Regions from separate parts of the Jeotgalibacillus malaysiensis genome, predicted to be linked through region 3. Evidence: riboswitches for the same ligand, from Rfam matches in the RefSeq annotation. Region 3 holds a riboswitch; each other region holds the start of a gene.
The links. A riboswitch is a leader RNA that binds a small molecule or an ion and turns the genes downstream of it on or off. The one in region 3 is predicted to bind S-adenosylmethionine.
Positions count from the first base shown of each region.

Region 1: it holds a riboswitch for S-adenosylmethionine, as region 3 does, so the genes downstream of both, LG330_RS06300 (bifunctional homocysteine S-methyltransferase/methylenetetrahydrofolate reductase) here and LG330_RS04610 (sodium:solute symporter) in region 3, are expected to answer to the same signal.
Region 2: it holds a riboswitch for S-adenosylmethionine, as region 3 does, so the genes downstream of both, metK (methionine adenosyltransferase) here and LG330_RS04610 (sodium:solute symporter) in region 3, are expected to answer to the same signal.

Region 1 is NZ_CP085252.1:1,135,728-1,141,106, forward strand. Features, by position in the region: gene LG330_RS06280 (STAS domain-containing protein) at 1-78, shown strand, start outside; gene LG330_RS06285 (potassium channel family protein) at 108-764, shown strand; gene LG330_RS06290 (SOS response-associated peptidase) at 794-1,435, opposite strand; gene LG330_RS06295 (DUF4352 domain-containing protein) at 1,585-2,118, shown strand; SAM riboswitch class I at 2,437-2,543, shown strand; gene LG330_RS06300 (bifunctional homocysteine S-methyltransferase/methylenetetrahydrofolate reductase) at 2,739-4,589, shown strand; gene metH (methionine synthase) at 4,537-5,379, shown strand, end outside.
Region 2 is NZ_CP085252.1:2,412,229-2,417,607, forward strand. Features, by position in the region: gene LG330_RS12875 (DNA topoisomerase 3) at 1-957, opposite strand, end outside; gene metK (methionine adenosyltransferase) at 1,271-2,470, opposite strand; SAM riboswitch class I at 2,629-2,769, opposite strand; gene pckA (phosphoenolpyruvate carboxykinase (ATP)) at 3,306-4,898, shown strand; gene LG330_RS12890 (DUF2584 family protein) at 4,937-5,179, opposite strand; gene LG330_RS12895 (alpha/beta hydrolase family protein) at 5,185-5,379, opposite strand, start outside.
Region 3 is NZ_CP085252.1:788,952-794,330, reverse strand. Features, by position in the region: gene LG330_RS04620 (XdhC family protein) at 1-479, opposite strand, end outside; gene LG330_RS04615 (DNA-binding response regulator) at 499-1,272, opposite strand; SAM riboswitch class I at 1,988-2,093, shown strand; gene LG330_RS04610 (sodium:solute symporter) at 2,349-3,962, shown strand; gene LG330_RS04605 (DJ-1/PfpI family protein) at 4,301-4,852, opposite strand; gene LG330_RS04600 (LysE family transporter) at 5,186-5,379, shown strand, end outside.

The DNA.
Region 1 (5,379 bases), 350 kb from region 3:
CTTCATCAGATTAAAATGATGCAAAAGCTTACTTTCATTAATAATCTTGAGGATAAACTTTCCCGGATTCTTTACTGAAAGTACGTGAAGGAGAAAGAAGGATTGACATGAACAAACAATTTGCAGTACTCGGACTGGGCAGTTTTGGTGGACATCTGGTTGAGGAATTCCACGAAATCGGTGCAGAAGTGTTTGCGATGGACCGCAATGCAGAGTTAGTAGACAAATACTTTGATATTGCCACACATGTCATCCAGGGAGATGCACAGGATGAACAGCTACTGATTCAGGCTGGAATCAGAAACTTTGATCTCGTTGTCGTATCATTCGGTGAAAATATAGAGGCAAGCATTTTAACGACAATTATTTTAACTGACCTTAATGTCAAGGAAATCTGGGTAAAAGCCTCCAGTCTTTATCATCAGAAAGTACTTGAGAAAATTGGTGCAACACGCGTGATCCGTCCTGAAAAGGATATGGCGCGCCGGATTGCCCACAGACTGGCATCCAAACATTTTATAGATTACGTCGAGCTGACTGAAGAGCATTCAATGGTTGAAATAAAAGCAACGCCCAAAATTATCGGTAAAACAATTGCCGCGTTAAATGTGAGAAACCGCTTCGGCTGCAACATCGTCGGGATCTATAGAAACCATGACATGATTGTATCGCCAAGCGGTGATGACCGTATTGAAAAAGAAGATGTGCTCATTGTGATCGGGGAAAACCGAAAGCTTCATCGTTTTGAGAAGCAGGGTGTCTGATGATTAACTAAAAAGATCCGGAATCTCTCCTATGAGGTTCCGGATCTTTTAAATCTTTCTCCTGATATTACTTCTGCTGTCAGTAGTTCACTTTTACAAGGCTTCAGCAGTTTTTTTAGAGAACCCTTATCTTCTTCAGGGTTGAGCCACTGATCAAAGTTGTTCCGCTCCAAAATCACAGGCATTCTATTATGAATATCAGCCATCAGATCATTCGGTTCAGTCGTTATAATCGTACAGCTTCTGATGATTTGATCGTCATAGCGCCATGATTCCCAAAGACCGGCAAATGTGATCGGATCCCCATCACGCCTTTTGATCTCAAAAGGCTGCTTTTCTTTTTCTGATTTTTTCCATTCGTAAAATGATGTTGCCGGAATCAGGCACCTTTTTGATTCAAATGCTTTTCGAAAGCTTGGCTTCTCAGCAACCGTTTCAGATCTTGCATTAAACGTTTTATAACCGATCTTTTCATCTTTTGCGAAAGGGGGAATGAGTCCCCATCTGAACGAGGCGGGATAACATTTTCCGTTTAACTGCACAACCGCTGCAGCCTGCTGACTCGGTGACAGATTCCGATTAGGTGAGTAGAGAAAATCCTCTCTCATTTCAAACTGATAATACTGCTGCAAATCATACATTGCTTCTACTAAAGAAAATCGTCCGCACATGCTTCATCTCTCCTTTACATGCATTCTAACAAAATATTGCGAAGATAGAGAAGATTACAACTTATTTCCTTTTAAAGGTAATTGGTTGATTTATTTCGATATACGAATCATACTGGAGTCCTACATACATATTCAGGAGGGTTTTCCATATGAAGAAATTTTGGTTAGTATCTGCAATGGCAGCGGCACTTATGCTTGCAGCCTGCTCAGATGATTCGTCAGAGCCTGCAGAAACTGAAGAAGCGACAACAGAAGAAGCTGCAGAAGAAACAGAAGAGTCGTCAACAGAAACGGAAGAAGCAGCTGAAGGAGAAAGCACTGAACCGGAGCTTTATCTCGTTGGGGATGAGGTAATATCAGGTGACCTGACAGTAACTGTTACTGATACAGGTGTTGCTGAACAGCTCGATGACACAAATCGTGTTTATGAAATCAAAATGACTGTAACAAACAACGGTGAAGAAGAGGTATCTTTATCGTCAGAAGACTTTACACTGACTGACCTGACAGATGAAGAAAAAACGGCTTATGGCGATGTATCTGAATGGACAATCGCTGCAGGAGAATCAGCTGAAGGCTCATTACAATATGAATCAGCAGCAGCAACTGCATTCAAACTTTTCGGCACAATCGGTGAAGAAGAAGTTGAATGGAGACTGCCTGGGATTACATCATTAGATTAAATCCTTTTCCGGGAATTAAAGAAGAAACTCTATCATATTTTTTAACAACTTAAGTGTAGTGGAGCGTAAGGCGGCGACTCCTGCGACAGGAAGGTCCTGGTGAGACCCCGGAAATGCGAAGCATTGAGGAGGCTCACCGGACCGGCCGCGGAAAGCGTCCGCCTGAAGCGCAGCGAAACGATTAAGAAGGCTCGAACAATTATGTTCAGCCTCTTTTTTATACCAAATCATCTACCTAAATGTATTTTAATCACTACTCCTATTGACATAACAGCCTTCTTTCTTGTAAAGTTGTCATAATTAATTGAATAGCGTGGATTCTTATCAAGAGAGGCGGAGGGAACAGGCCCGTTGAAACCTCAGCAACCTACACATATGTGAAAAGGTGCTAAATCCATCCTGCAATCATGCAGGGAAGATAAGAAGCTTAGTAGTCTAAAGCCTTCTTATCTATGCTGATAGAAGGCTTTTTTGTTGTCCAGCTACAGGCGCTAGCTCCTCGGGTCATAAGCCACGCATCGGTAAACGGGGAAGTTCACCCGTTTTCCGCTCCGCGTCTTATGCCTGTCGGAGCTGACCAAGCGCCTTCCGCATTTCGATACATCAGGAAGGGTGAAAAAATGAACTTACTCGAAGAAATGAAACAAAGAATTCTGATTGGTGATGGTGCGATGGGAACCCTCCTGTATTCATATGGTTCAGATCAGTGCTTTGAAGAGTTAAATCTGTCACATGCAGAACATATTCAGCAGATTCACCAGGCATACATCGATGCAGGTGCTGATGTAATACAGACGAATACCTACGGAGCGAATTATCATAAGCTTGAGCGCTACGGACTTGAGGAAAAGGTAAAAGAAATTAATACTGCTGCTGTCAAAAATGCTAAAGCTGCGGCGAAAGACAATACTTTCATTCTCGGTACAATCGGCGGGATCAGAAGCTTTCGTCCGCAATCCATTGACCTGAATGAAATCAAGCGGACATTTAGAGAACAGCTCTACTGTTTACTGTTAGAAGGAGTAGACGGGTTGTTATTTGAAACGTATTACGATTTTGAAGAGCTGGCGGCGGTCATTGAAATCGCCAGAAAAGAAACGGACCTGCCGATTATTGCGCATATTTCAGTTCAGGAGCCTGATGTGATGCAAAATGGTAAACCGGTTGCTGAAGCACTGCTTGAGCTTGAACAGCTTGGAGCTGATGTAGTCGGACTTAATTGCAGACAAGGCCCTTTCCACATGATTAAGTCTCTTGAACAGGTACCTCTTCCTGAGAAGGCTTATTTATCCTGTTATCCAAATGCGAGTCTGCCATCTTACTCAGAAGGCTCACTTCAGTACAGTAACAATGCTGAGTATTTTGGAGAGGTTGCACCTGCATTCAGAGAGCAGGGAGTCAGGCTCCTTGGAGGATGCTGCGGAACGACACCGGACCATGTAAGAGCATTCAGTCAGGCGCTTAAAGGACTTGCCCCGATTACTGAGAAAAGAGTGGAGAAGGCAGAAAAAATTGTGCTGCGCTCAAGACAGAAGGACCTTCCTGAGCCGCTCACTGATATTGTAAGAGAGCGGAAATCAGTCATTGTTGAACTGGACCCTCCGAAAAAGCTCTATACCGATAAATTTATAGAAGGTGCAAAAGCACTCAGTGAGGCCGGTGCGGATGCCGTTACACTTGCTGATAACTCACTTGCAAGCCCGCGTGTCTCCAATGAGTCACTAGGCTATCTGATTAAACAGCAGGGCGTCCGTCCGCTTGTTCACCTGACGTGCAGAGACCGTAACCTGATCGGGCTTCAAAGTCACCTGATGGGACTTCACACGCTGGGTCTGCATGACATTCTGGCTGTTACAGGGGACCCGACAAAGGTTGGGGATTTCCCTGGCGCAGCTTCAGTCTATGACGTATCCTCATTTGAGCTGATCGAAATGATTCAGCAGTTGAATAACGGCATGTCAATGTCAGGAAAAGATTTAGGTGAAAAAGCTTCATTTACAATCGGGGCTGCATTTAACCCAAATGTAAGGAGTGTAGAAAGGGCTGTACAGCGTCTGGAAAAGAAGATCTCAGCAGGCGCGGATTACTTTATGAGTCAACCGGTATTCTCTGAGGAAAAGCTGATTCAGACGGCTGAAGCAGTAAAGGATCTGGGGAAACCTGTATACATTGGCCTGATGCCGCTGACAAGCAGTAAAAATGCTGACTTCCTTCATAATGAAGTGCCGGGCATCAAATTAACTGATCAGGTAAGAGACCGGATGGCAGCAGTGTCCGGTGACCGTGAAAAATCATATCAGGAAGGGCTTGCGATTACGAAGTCACTGATTGATACGGCGCTTGATCTATTTAATGGCATCTATCTGATCACGCCATTTATGCGCTATGAAATGACAGCAGAACTAACACGCTATGCCAATGAGCAGGCGGCAAAGCGAGGAGGAAACCAACGTGCGCACATTATTCAATGAACAGCTTAAAAAAAGAATCCTGATTATGGACGGTGCAATGGGTACGATGCTTCAGGATGCTAATCTGACAGCAGAAGATTTTGGCGGTGAGGACCTTGAAGGGTGTAATGAAAACCTGAACCGCACGCGTCCTGACCTGCTTGAAACAATCCACGATGCCTATTTTGAAGCAGGCGCAGATATCGTGGAAACAAACACATTCGGCAGTATGAGCGTTGTCCTTGAAGAATATGATATCGCTTCTGAAGCCTATGAGCTCTCAAGACTTGGTGCTGAAATCGCTAAAAAATCAGCAGCTAAATGGTCAACAGAAGACCGTCCGCGTTTTGTTGCAGGCTCAATGGGACCTACGACTAAAACGTTAAGTGTTACTGGTGGGGCGACATTTGAACAGCTGAAAGATTCATATGCAGAACAGGCAAGAGGCTTAATTGACGGCGGAGCAGATCTCCTGCTGATTGAGACAAGTCAGGATTTATTAAATGTGAAAAGTGCATTTCTTGGAATTCAGGATGCCTTTAAGGTAACGGGCAAAGAATTGCCGTTGATGATCTCAGGGACGATTGAGCCGATGGGTACAACACTTGCTGGTCAGACGATCGACTCTTTTTATATCAGCGTTGAACATATGAACCCTGTATCAGTCGGATTGAACTGTGCAACAGGCCCTGAATTCATGCAGGATCATATCCGTTCACTTTCAGAGATCAATCAGTCATATGTCAGCTGTTACCCGAATGCCGGACTGCCTGATGAAGAAGGGATCTATCATGAAACACCTGAAACACTT
Region 2 (5,379 bases), 1.6 Mb from region 3:
TACAAGCTTTTTTTCATATAAATCCTGTACGGTTTTCAGCACGTTTGAAGGACTGTATTTGTATCGTCTGTTCATTTTTGCCTGAAGTGAAGACAGACTGTGCAGACTCGGTGCCTGCATTTTCTTCAGCTTCTTCTCAGCCTTTACGACTGTTCCTTTTAACTCGGCTCCATGTTCAATTCTGTGCTGTTTGAGCGTCTTCTCTGCTTCTTCCTTCTTTTTAAAAGTAGTACCATGCTTAGTCTGAAATGCCTTTCCGCTTTCTTTATGATCAGCAAGCAGTTGAAAAAACGGCTCTGGTTTAAAGTTTTCAATTTCATGCTGCCGCTGCCAGATCATATAAAGCGTTGGTGTCTGAACACGCCCGAGACTGAATGGTCCGTCGACACCTCTTTCTTGTAAAAGGAGCGTGTAGAGCCTCGAAATATTCATACCAACAAGCCAGTCACTTACCTGTCTCGTCTGCGCTTCATCATATAATGAAAGATAATCATCACCATTACGCAGCTCCTGAAACCCTTTTCTGATGACGTCTTTTTCAAGCGAGTTAATCCATAAACGCTTAGTCGGCTTATGCATCATGCCTGCCTGCTCTATAATGGACCGTGCGATATTCTCCCCTTCTCTGTCACTATCAGTTGCAACTACAATCTGATCGGCTTTTCTGAGAAGCCCTTTGACAATATTGAATTGCGCACGCTTCGCATAAGGGACGGTGAATTTGAATTCTTCCGGGATCATCGGCAGCGTATCAAGCTTCCACTTCTTCCATTCCGGTTTATATTTCTGAGGCTCTTCAAGTGACACTAAATGTCCGAAGCCCCACGTAATCGCCGCTCCTCCCGGGAACAGTGAATCTTCTATATGAAAATAACCATCTGTTTTTCTGGATGTTTGAAAAGCATCTGCATAGCTTTTCGCCTGTGAAGGTTTTTCTGCGAGAATGACTGTAAACAAAGGAATTCCTCCTAGTATTGGTCCGAAGCATCAATCGGGGATTTGTGACCTTATCATATCATGGGACGGGTGAGATGGCGAACACTTATTCTGGTGTGGCATGATCGTAGCGTTGGTTCGAAGAATTTTCGCTAGTGGTTCGGAAAATACATGCTATTGTTCAGAGAATAACTGTTGATGTTCAAAGAATAAACATGATGCTTCATAAAATCTCGTGACATGTTCGCAGAATCGTGTAATTTGACCTATGCCCAACCCATAAAAAAATCCAGAATATATCATGGAAGATATATTCCGGACCGTTTCATTCCTATTATGCGTTTGCACCCTTCTTCAAAGCATCAGCTTTATCTGTTCTTTCCCATGGAAGGTCAAGATCATTACGGCCGAAGTGTCCGTAAGCAGCTGTCTGTTTGTAGATCGGACGGCGAAGGTCAAGCATTTTAATGATGCCTGCAGGACGAAGGTCAAAGTGATTACGGATCAGATCAACAAGTGTATCCTCTTCCACTTTACCAGTTCCAAATGTGTTAACAGAAATTGATACAGGCTGTGCTACGCCGATTGCGTAAGCAAGCTGTACTTCACATTTATCAGCAAGACCTGCAGCAACGATGTTTTTCGCTACGTAACGTGCAGCATAAGCACCTGAGCGGTCAACCTTTGTTGCATCCTTACCTGAGAATGCACCACCGCCGTGACGAGCATATCCTCCGTACGTATCTACGATGATTTTACGGCCAGTCAGACCTGCATCTCCCTGAGGTCCTCCAATAACAAAGCGGCCAGTCGGGTTAATGAAGTATTTCGTATCTTCATCGATTAGCTCTGCCGGTACAACGTGATTAATCACATGTTCCTTCAGGTTACGCTGAATACGCTCAAGGCTGACTTCCGGATGATGCTGCGTTGAGATAACAATTGTATCTACGCGCACCGGCTTGTCATTTTCATCATATTCAACTGTTACCTGTGTCTTACCATCCGGACGAAGGTAAGGAAGAATATCTTCTTTACGCACTTCAGTCAGACGGCGTGACAATTTGTGTGCAAGTGAGATTGGCAGTGGCATCAGTTCAACTGTTTCGTTATTTGCATAACCGAACATAAGCCCCTGATCGCCTGCACCGATTGATTCGATTTCAGCATCAGTCATCTGGCTTTCACGGTCTTCTAGTGCACGGTCAACTCCTGCTGCGATGTCAGGTGACTGCTCATCAATTGAAGTTAGTACTGCACAAGTATCCGCATCAAAACCATACTTAGCACGTGTATAGCCGATTTCTTTAATCGTTTCACGCACGATCTTAGGGATATCTACATAAGTAGAAGTTGAGATTTCTCCCGCTACCAGAACAAGTCCGGTTGTAACAGAAGTTTCGCACGCCACTCGGGCATTCGGATCATCTTTCAGTATTGCATCAAGAATTGAATCAGAAATCTGATCACAGATTTTATCCGGATGTCCCTCAGTTACGGACTCGGATGTAAATAAACGACGTTTTACAGACATATAAGTCTCCTCCTTGTGAAGCAAATAGTCGACGGTACTCATTACCCTTAGAGATCGAACGTTAACCTACAAGATCATCCAAGTTTCGGCATAAAATAAAAGAAACCTCTCCTCAAATCACGTTCATGAGGAAAGGTTCATAATCAGTTCGCCTTTCACTCTTATCGTTCAAGACACACGTCTTGCTTCAGGTTAGCACCTTCGCTCCAAATGTTTGGACCGCAAAAGCATCATGCTTTTTTGCGGAGCAGGTTGCTGGGTTTCATAGGGCCTGTCCCTCCACCAGCTCGGGATAAGAGTATCCGTTCAAAAAACTATCATACGGAAATGAATGTGTAATGTCAATCATAATATACAATTATAGATGAGAAGTTTAGTGCTTATTTAAGTTGGCTGATGATTTCCGCTTCAGGGGGACGCTTTCCGCGGCCGGGCGGTGAGCCCGCAGGCTTCGCCATGCTCGGTCTCACACGTCCCTTCCTGCCGCAGGAGTCGCCCCCTTACGCTGCAATCATCATCTGTGCAGAAAAAAATGGGCATTATTAAAATGATTGATTTAATATCCACAGCGTTGATCGCAGTAGAAGGCGGCGACTCCGGGACGATTAGTTGGAAGCTGAGACCCCACAGCCGAAGGCGAGGAGGTCTAATGGAGCCACAAAACGGCTCATCCAGGAAAGCGTCCGCCTGAAACGGAGATCAGACGCCAGATTATTAAATTTAAACTAAATAAGAATTTTTAACGAAATCGCCAATTAGTATAGACTATTCATTTGAATGTGTTATACTAATTTCGAACAAAGGTGAATGACTTACTGAAAAGGTGGGAGATAACATGACAACAATCCGAAACACTTCAGAATTAAAAGAACTATTAATGAGCGAACGCGTGAATAAGAACCTTTCTGTACCTCAGCTTGTGGAGAAGGTATTAATGAGAGAAGAAGGCACATTAACTTCTACAGGCGCTGTAAGAGCTGAAACAGGTAAATACACCGGCCGCTCACCTAAAGATAAATTTATTGTGGATGAAGCCTCTGTACGTGACAAGATTGACTGGGGTAAAGTTAATCAGCCGATCTCTGAGGATTCATTTGACCGTTTATATACGAAAGTACTGAACCACCTTGGTGAAAAAGAAGAAGTATTTGTTTTTGAAGGGTTCGCAGGAGCTGATGCTGCTTCCCGCCTTCCGATCCGTGTAGTGAACGAGCGAGCATGGCATAATCTTTTTGCTCACCAGCTGTTTATAAGAGCTCAAAAAGGTGAAGCGTGGACGAGTCAGAATGAAGCGCCGTTTACAATTCTTTCTGCTCCATCTTTAAAAGCTGACCCTGAAACAGATGGTACAAATTCTGAAACATTTGTGATTGTATCATTTGAACAGCGCACGATTTTAATCGGGGGCACGGAATATGCAGGAGAAATGAAAAAATCCATTTTCTCAGTGATGAATTACCTGTTGCCACAAAATGACATTTTACCAATGCACTGCTCAGCAAACGTTGGGGCAGAAGGTGATGTTGCATTATTCTTCGGACTTTCCGGCACTGGTAAAACGACGCTTTCAGCAGACGCTGACCGCAAGCTTATTGGGGATGATGAGCACGGCTGGTCTGATAATGGCGTATTTAATATTGAAGGCGGATGCTACGCAAAGTGCATTAACCTATCAGAGGAAAAAGAGCCGCAGATTTTCGATGCGATCCGATTTGGTTCAGTACTTGAGAATGTCGTGCTTGACCCTGAAACACATGAAGCTGACTATGATGATTCTTCATTAACTGAAAATACGCGTGCCGCATACCCCTTGCAGGCAATGAGAAATATTGTGGATCCTAGCAGAGCCGGTCACCCGAATACAATTGTATTCCTGACTGCTGACGCATTTGGTGTACTGCCTCCGATCGCAAAGCTGACTAAAGAACAGGCAATGTATCACTTCCTGAGCGGCTATACATCTAAGCTTGCCGGCACTGAAAGAGGCATTACGGAGCCGGAAGCAACGTTCTCAACGTGCTTTGGATCTCCATTCCTTCCACTTGAACCGACTGTATACGCTGAAATGCTTGGTAAAAAGCTTGAAGAGCATGATGCTGAAGTATACCTCGTCAATACCGGCTGGACTGGCGGTGCTTACGGGACGGGATCACGTATGAAACTTGGATATACCAGAGCAATGGTCAGAGCTGCTCTTCACGGTGAGCTTGCAAATGCGGAAACTGCAAGCAACGGATTATTCGGACTTGAAACGCCGCTTCACGTACCGGGTGTTCCTGATGATGTACTGCAGCCTCGTTTTGCATGGAAGAATGAAAGCGAATACGAAGAAAAAGCAATGGAGCTTGCACTGAAGTTTAAAGAAAACTTTAAGAAGTTCACAAGCGTGGATGAGCGGATTGCCAGACTTGGCGGACCAATCGTATAAAATAAATAAAGCGTATCGGCACCTTGCCGATACGCTTTTTAATTTGTAGACTCGAGTGATTTCATTTCAAAATAGATGAGTGTTTTCTGATCGCTCCATTCAAGCTTATAAATTTCTGCGATCCCCCTCACTTCACCGGCAATTGAGTTTTTCACTTCAAGTGGGATATGCATCGGATACAGCCTGTACTCACCCTTCTCCAGCTTAAAAAAGTTATTGTCAATTCTCTCTTCTTTTCCTTTGGTCACAATCATTGTATTTAACTCTAATGGCATGCCCATGTCGTTCAGCTCCTTTGTTTTTTCATCCAGTCCGTTAGTTTCTTCACTGTGGCAATATTATCGAGCGGTGGAAATGCATGATGGAAATCAGTATAATACCAGCTCTCTACTGATTTATTATGCTCCTTCAACTTCTCTTCCAGTTGATATGCGTGCTCAGGTGATACATTGTCATCCAGCTCACCGTGAATAATGAGCAC
Region 3 (5,379 bases):
TTTTCTATTTCAGGAAATTCTTCCGAGTCAGGATCAATCATCCATTTGGTTCCGACTAATGATTGTTCAGCAGACTCAATAATGGTTATACAGTGCATAGGTTTAGTTAACGCAGCTTTATAATACGCATTAATACTGACGGCTCTTTCGTTTCCCCGTTTTGGAAGAAAAGGCTCAAGAAAAATATCCATTTTGCCGTTGCATCCTAATCCAAGACCCCAGACAAGATCACCCTCATCCTGAAAATCATACTCTACGATTTTAGGAATTCCTGATTCTAATATTTGAAAAGCGTATTCCTTCAAATCCCCTTCAACACATCCGCCGCTTAAAAGTCCAGTGATTTTTCCATCCTCATGAATGAAGCATTTGGCGCCTGTTTTTTGATAGGTAGAGCCTTCTGTGGAAATAATGGTTCCGATTACACCATTTGATCCGTTTTGTAGACACTTTTGTATTTCCTTTTGAATGGCAATCATGATATACTCACCTCCCGCTTTAAGCTTTTAAAGATGCACTTGCTTTCCAGTGAAATTGTTCCCGATATTCACTCGGTGTTTTTCCTACAATTTTTTTGAATGCTGTGGCAAAATAACTTGAGTTTGCAAAACCGGTATTGTTTGCAATCACTTCAATTGGCAAAGAAGAAAGCCGAAGCATTCCTTTTGCTTTTTGCACCCTGACAAATGATAAATATTCAACAAATGTCATTCCAGTATCTTCTTTAAATAAACGGCTGAAGTAAGAAGGACTCAAATACACAAGATCGGCTATTCCCTTTAATGTCAGCTGTTCGCCGTAGTTCAGTTGAATATACTGGATTGTGCTTTCGATTGGATTCTTGATATCTGATAAAAACTGACCTGATTGTTTATTGGTTCCGTTATTTAATTCCGAACTGATCTCTGGAGCCAGTACCCGGTCAAATGTTTCAATTAATTCATTTTTTGAAAGCGGTTTCAATAAATAGGAAGAAAAACCCGAGTTAATCGCATCTTGAGCTAACTCAAACATCTTCAGCTGAGTGACGACAATTACCGGCAGTGTGGGATATAATTGAAGTGCTGTTCTCCCGAATTTAATTCCATCCATATCAGGTAATGAAAGATCGATAATAAGGGCACTTGGTTGACTTTGCTTCAAAAGGAGCAGGCCTCTTTGAACTGTACTTGACTCATATATAGATAAGAAGTGATATTTGCTTTCTTTTATTATCGTACATATCTCTCGTCTAGCTAGTTGATCATTATCAACAATCAGCAATTCAGCCAAGCTTTCTCCCCCTCTTCTTAAATCCTAGTAGACTTCGTTAAGGAACAGTTTCATTATTTTGCTTTTTATTATTTGATTTTAATTGTTTTTATAATTTTCTAATTATTTTAAATATTATTGCACAAATTTGCATGTATGTTTCAATTTATCACTTTTTACTCTTAGAATTCTTATTAATTTTCAGTTGTTTTACAAAATATTACATATAAGATCCGCATCTTGTGTTCAACTTGGGTATAAATATCCCTGGGGTCAGTATAAGAGTAAACGTTAAGATAAGAGTTCTTCATGATGTAATTAACTCATTGATCATCGATAATACATGCCTTGCTATGAATTGAATACATAGGAAAGGATAATCAGCTCCTCATTTGTCTCTTACAGTACGTTCAAGTAAGTACCATCCCAATATAGTTCGTGGGAAAGCAGCTAAATTCCTTCAAAACTCGCCAATCGGCCTGGACGTACTGGTATTCAGATCTTATAAGAATAGGCTCCTCCTTTGCAGGTTCAAAAGCAGGCAAGTATGTACTTACTCCTATTCCTATTCAACACTTTTGATATATAGGTAATAACCATCAATGACTTCTCCAATACTCCTTACCTCTTCACCAGGTATCGTGGGTCGCTGGTTCTGCAGAACATGATGTTAATTTTAAAATACGGTTGACACACTGTTAGCTATACAAGTAAAATAGTCGTTAATTTCATAATTTTCTTATCGAGAGCGGTGGAGGAACCTGGTCCTGTGATCCCGCGGCAACCTGTTTTTAGAACAAGGTGCTCATTCCAGCAGACACTTTCTGTCTGAAAGATAAGAGTCGGGACGTTCAAATCAACCCTGCTATTTTTCTTACAGAAAAGTAGCAGGGTTTTTTTAATTTCGGATGGAGGGAAAATTAAATGGCAGATCAGCAAACACAGAAGAATTCAGCATTACGTTACATTTACCGAGGAAGAAGTAAATAAAGGAGATTTTATTCAATGCGTTCAAAACACTGTCCGGCTTACAACCTGCTTATGGATGCAGACGTAGAAATTGAAGTAATCTGGACATTCAAAGAGGAGGAGAAAATATGAGTTCATACGGATTATGGGTCATTTCACTGGCCGTACTATATACGTTCGCCCTCATCATTGTCGGTAATATAGCGAAACGTAAAGCCAGCCGCGGCGAGCAATATTTTGTTGGAGGAAGGACGTTCAGATGGTGGACGGTTGCCTTTTGTATTACCGGACTCTTCTCAGGTTCTACGTACATATCGATCGTTGAGCTTTCCTACCTGACAGGAATTTCAGCAATTTGGTACGGGATCGCAGAAACAATACAAGTCTTACTGATTGCCTTATTATTAATCAAATCATTCCGTGAAAAGTTAATTGTCACGATTACAGGATTAATCGGTGATCAATTCGGCAGACGTGCTAAAGCTTTATCGGGCGTGATTACGGCGTTTGCCTTTCCGATGTGGTCCGTAGCTACAGCTATTGCTTTTGCTTCTGCCTTTCATGTGTTTACTGGCGTTTCGTTGTCCCTATCCATCGCTTTTACAGCCCTCTTACTATTTGTTTATTTACAATCAGGGGGTATGTGGGCTATAGCATTTACACAGACGATGAACACGTTTATTTTTGCCATCATGTTTATAATTGGGACTGTGGCATTCTTTATCAACCCGGGTATCTCCGGCTTGCAGCAACTTGCCGCCGATCAGCCGAACATGTTTGATTGGGGAGGCGCTGGTCTTCAAGTGATCCTTGTATGGTTTGCCACTTTCTTAGTAAACGTAATTTTAGCGCAAGCTGCTTTTCAGATGGCCTTATCTTGTAAAACACCTGAGGAAGGTCGCAAAGGCTTACTCGTAGCAGAAATAATGAGTGTACCTTTTATTCTATTAGGTATCCTGTTTGGTTTGTCTGCCGCTGCGGTCGTTCCTGACGCCAGTATGGGACTGGTTGCACTTCCCCAATATTTAATGGAAGTACTGCCCGCACCACTGGTTGGCCTGTTCTTTTTAGGCATCTGGGCTTGTGCTCTCGGATGGGGAGCGCCTTGTCAGTTCTCAGGGGCAACCAGTCTTGGTAAAGACGTCGGAAGCGCCATTTTCCCCGGCGCTTCTCCAGAACAGCTCGTTAAGTATACAAAATGGTCGCTGCTGCTGTTGACAGGACTTATGATTATCTTCGGCTTCCTGCGTACTGAACAAGCCGCCTGGTGGAACGTACTTGCATGGACAATGAGAAACTCTGCCACTTTTGCACCTGTAGTCGCTGCATTATTCTGGCCGCTTGTTACAAAGCGGGCCGTCCTCGGAGCGCTATTCGGCGGGTTTGCAGCAGGCTTAACCTGGTATCACCTGAGCAATTGGCACCCTGCTGATTTCTTCTTGAACATTCACCCGGTTTGGGTAGGAATGAGCGTCAACATTCTCGTTATGGTATTGTTTACCGTTGTTTTCAACTATGGAAATTGGAAGATCATCAACAACCGCTCTGTAAAAGGAGGCGGTGTGTTGACAATTCTTGTAGCACTGATTGTCATTAACGGCTTATTCTATGAATCTCTCCACGCCGCTGGTGTGATAGGTTTGACCCTCTTCCTTAATGTATTAGCTGTATTTATCGGAAGTATTATTTTTATCAAACCAAAAGTAACCGAAGGATCTGTTCAGGAACAGGTGGTTTCTTAAAGATTAAGGGATCCCTATGAAAATCGTTCAAATATTGTAAAGAAAACCTTAAAACATGTACTACAAAAAAGCTTGAACATTTTATTTGGCTCTAAGCTTTTTTGTAGTACCTTTCTTTTCATAGATTAATATAAGAGAGTTTACATCACTAGGATGCAAAAGTCAGCAGTATTGGCTAGCGACCGTAGCCTATGTATATTGACAAAAATGATGGCTTGAAAAAACATTCATCCTTTTGATTTGACCGGTATCACAAACCCATACAGAAGAGGTGTCCTCTATATAATAGAAGGAAACCCCTTGCTGCCATTCATTTACCCATTCAATTGGAATTGCACCTATTTCAGCAAAGTAAGAAATTCCCTCATAAATCCCGGCAGATCTGGCCATGCTTGACCCGATACAAGGTTTTGGTGAAGGTGTACCTGTTCGTCGATGTATTTTGCTCCGCAGGCTAATACATCAGGTCTGCAGGAAGGATAGGCTGTATATTCTCTTCCTTCCATCAATTCAGGGATTACACTCAGTAACTGAGCCGCGTGACAAATTGCTCCAACAGGCTTATTTTCCTTGAAAAAGTGACTGATAATAGGGGCCACGGCTTCATTCATACGGATATATTCTGGTGCGCGACCTCCTGGTATAATGAGGCCATCAAATTCCTCCGGGCTAATATCTGTAAATGCGGCATGAGATTGAAGAGCGTAAGCAGATTTTTCCACAAATGTCTCCATACCCTCTATAAAATCATGGACAACCGTATACAGCTTCTTCACTGCAGGAGAAGCAATCGTGACATCATACCCCTCCTCTAAACAACGGTAATAGGGATAATAAATCTCCAGTGCTTCTACCGCATCTCCTGAAACTATGAGTATTTTTCTGCTCATGAAACCAGCCTCCTGTGTAAGATTTTTGCTCTGTTAAAGTTGGCTGCCTGTTTCCGCTTCAATCAACAGCTGTGTATAAACAATAATGACCTTTAACAACGACAAAAAAATTATTTGTAGCTCTAGATGTTACAACCTAAACGAGTTTATATTGCTCAAAGCTCAAAAGTTTATACATCAATATCGAAAGGTCATTAAGTCATCTTCACAAATATGGCTCGACACTACTTCAAGTGATGTTTCTAAGGCTGGATAAAAAATCTCTTCAAGCATCATACCAATCTTAAGTTTTATTCTTATGTATACTATCTTAATAGACGATTATACGGATGGATGGGTATTTTAGGAACGGTACTTGCTTCAACGATCACACAAAAACAGTCTTTCAATTCTTTTTTATTTGTCGCAAGTGGTATTATCGTTGGCATATTAATTCATGACGTTGCTCTATCCTTTATTGTGCATTACAGCAGGCAATTACTTAATCAAAAAGCTATAAAATGGGTTTCTATTATTGCCGGAATTTT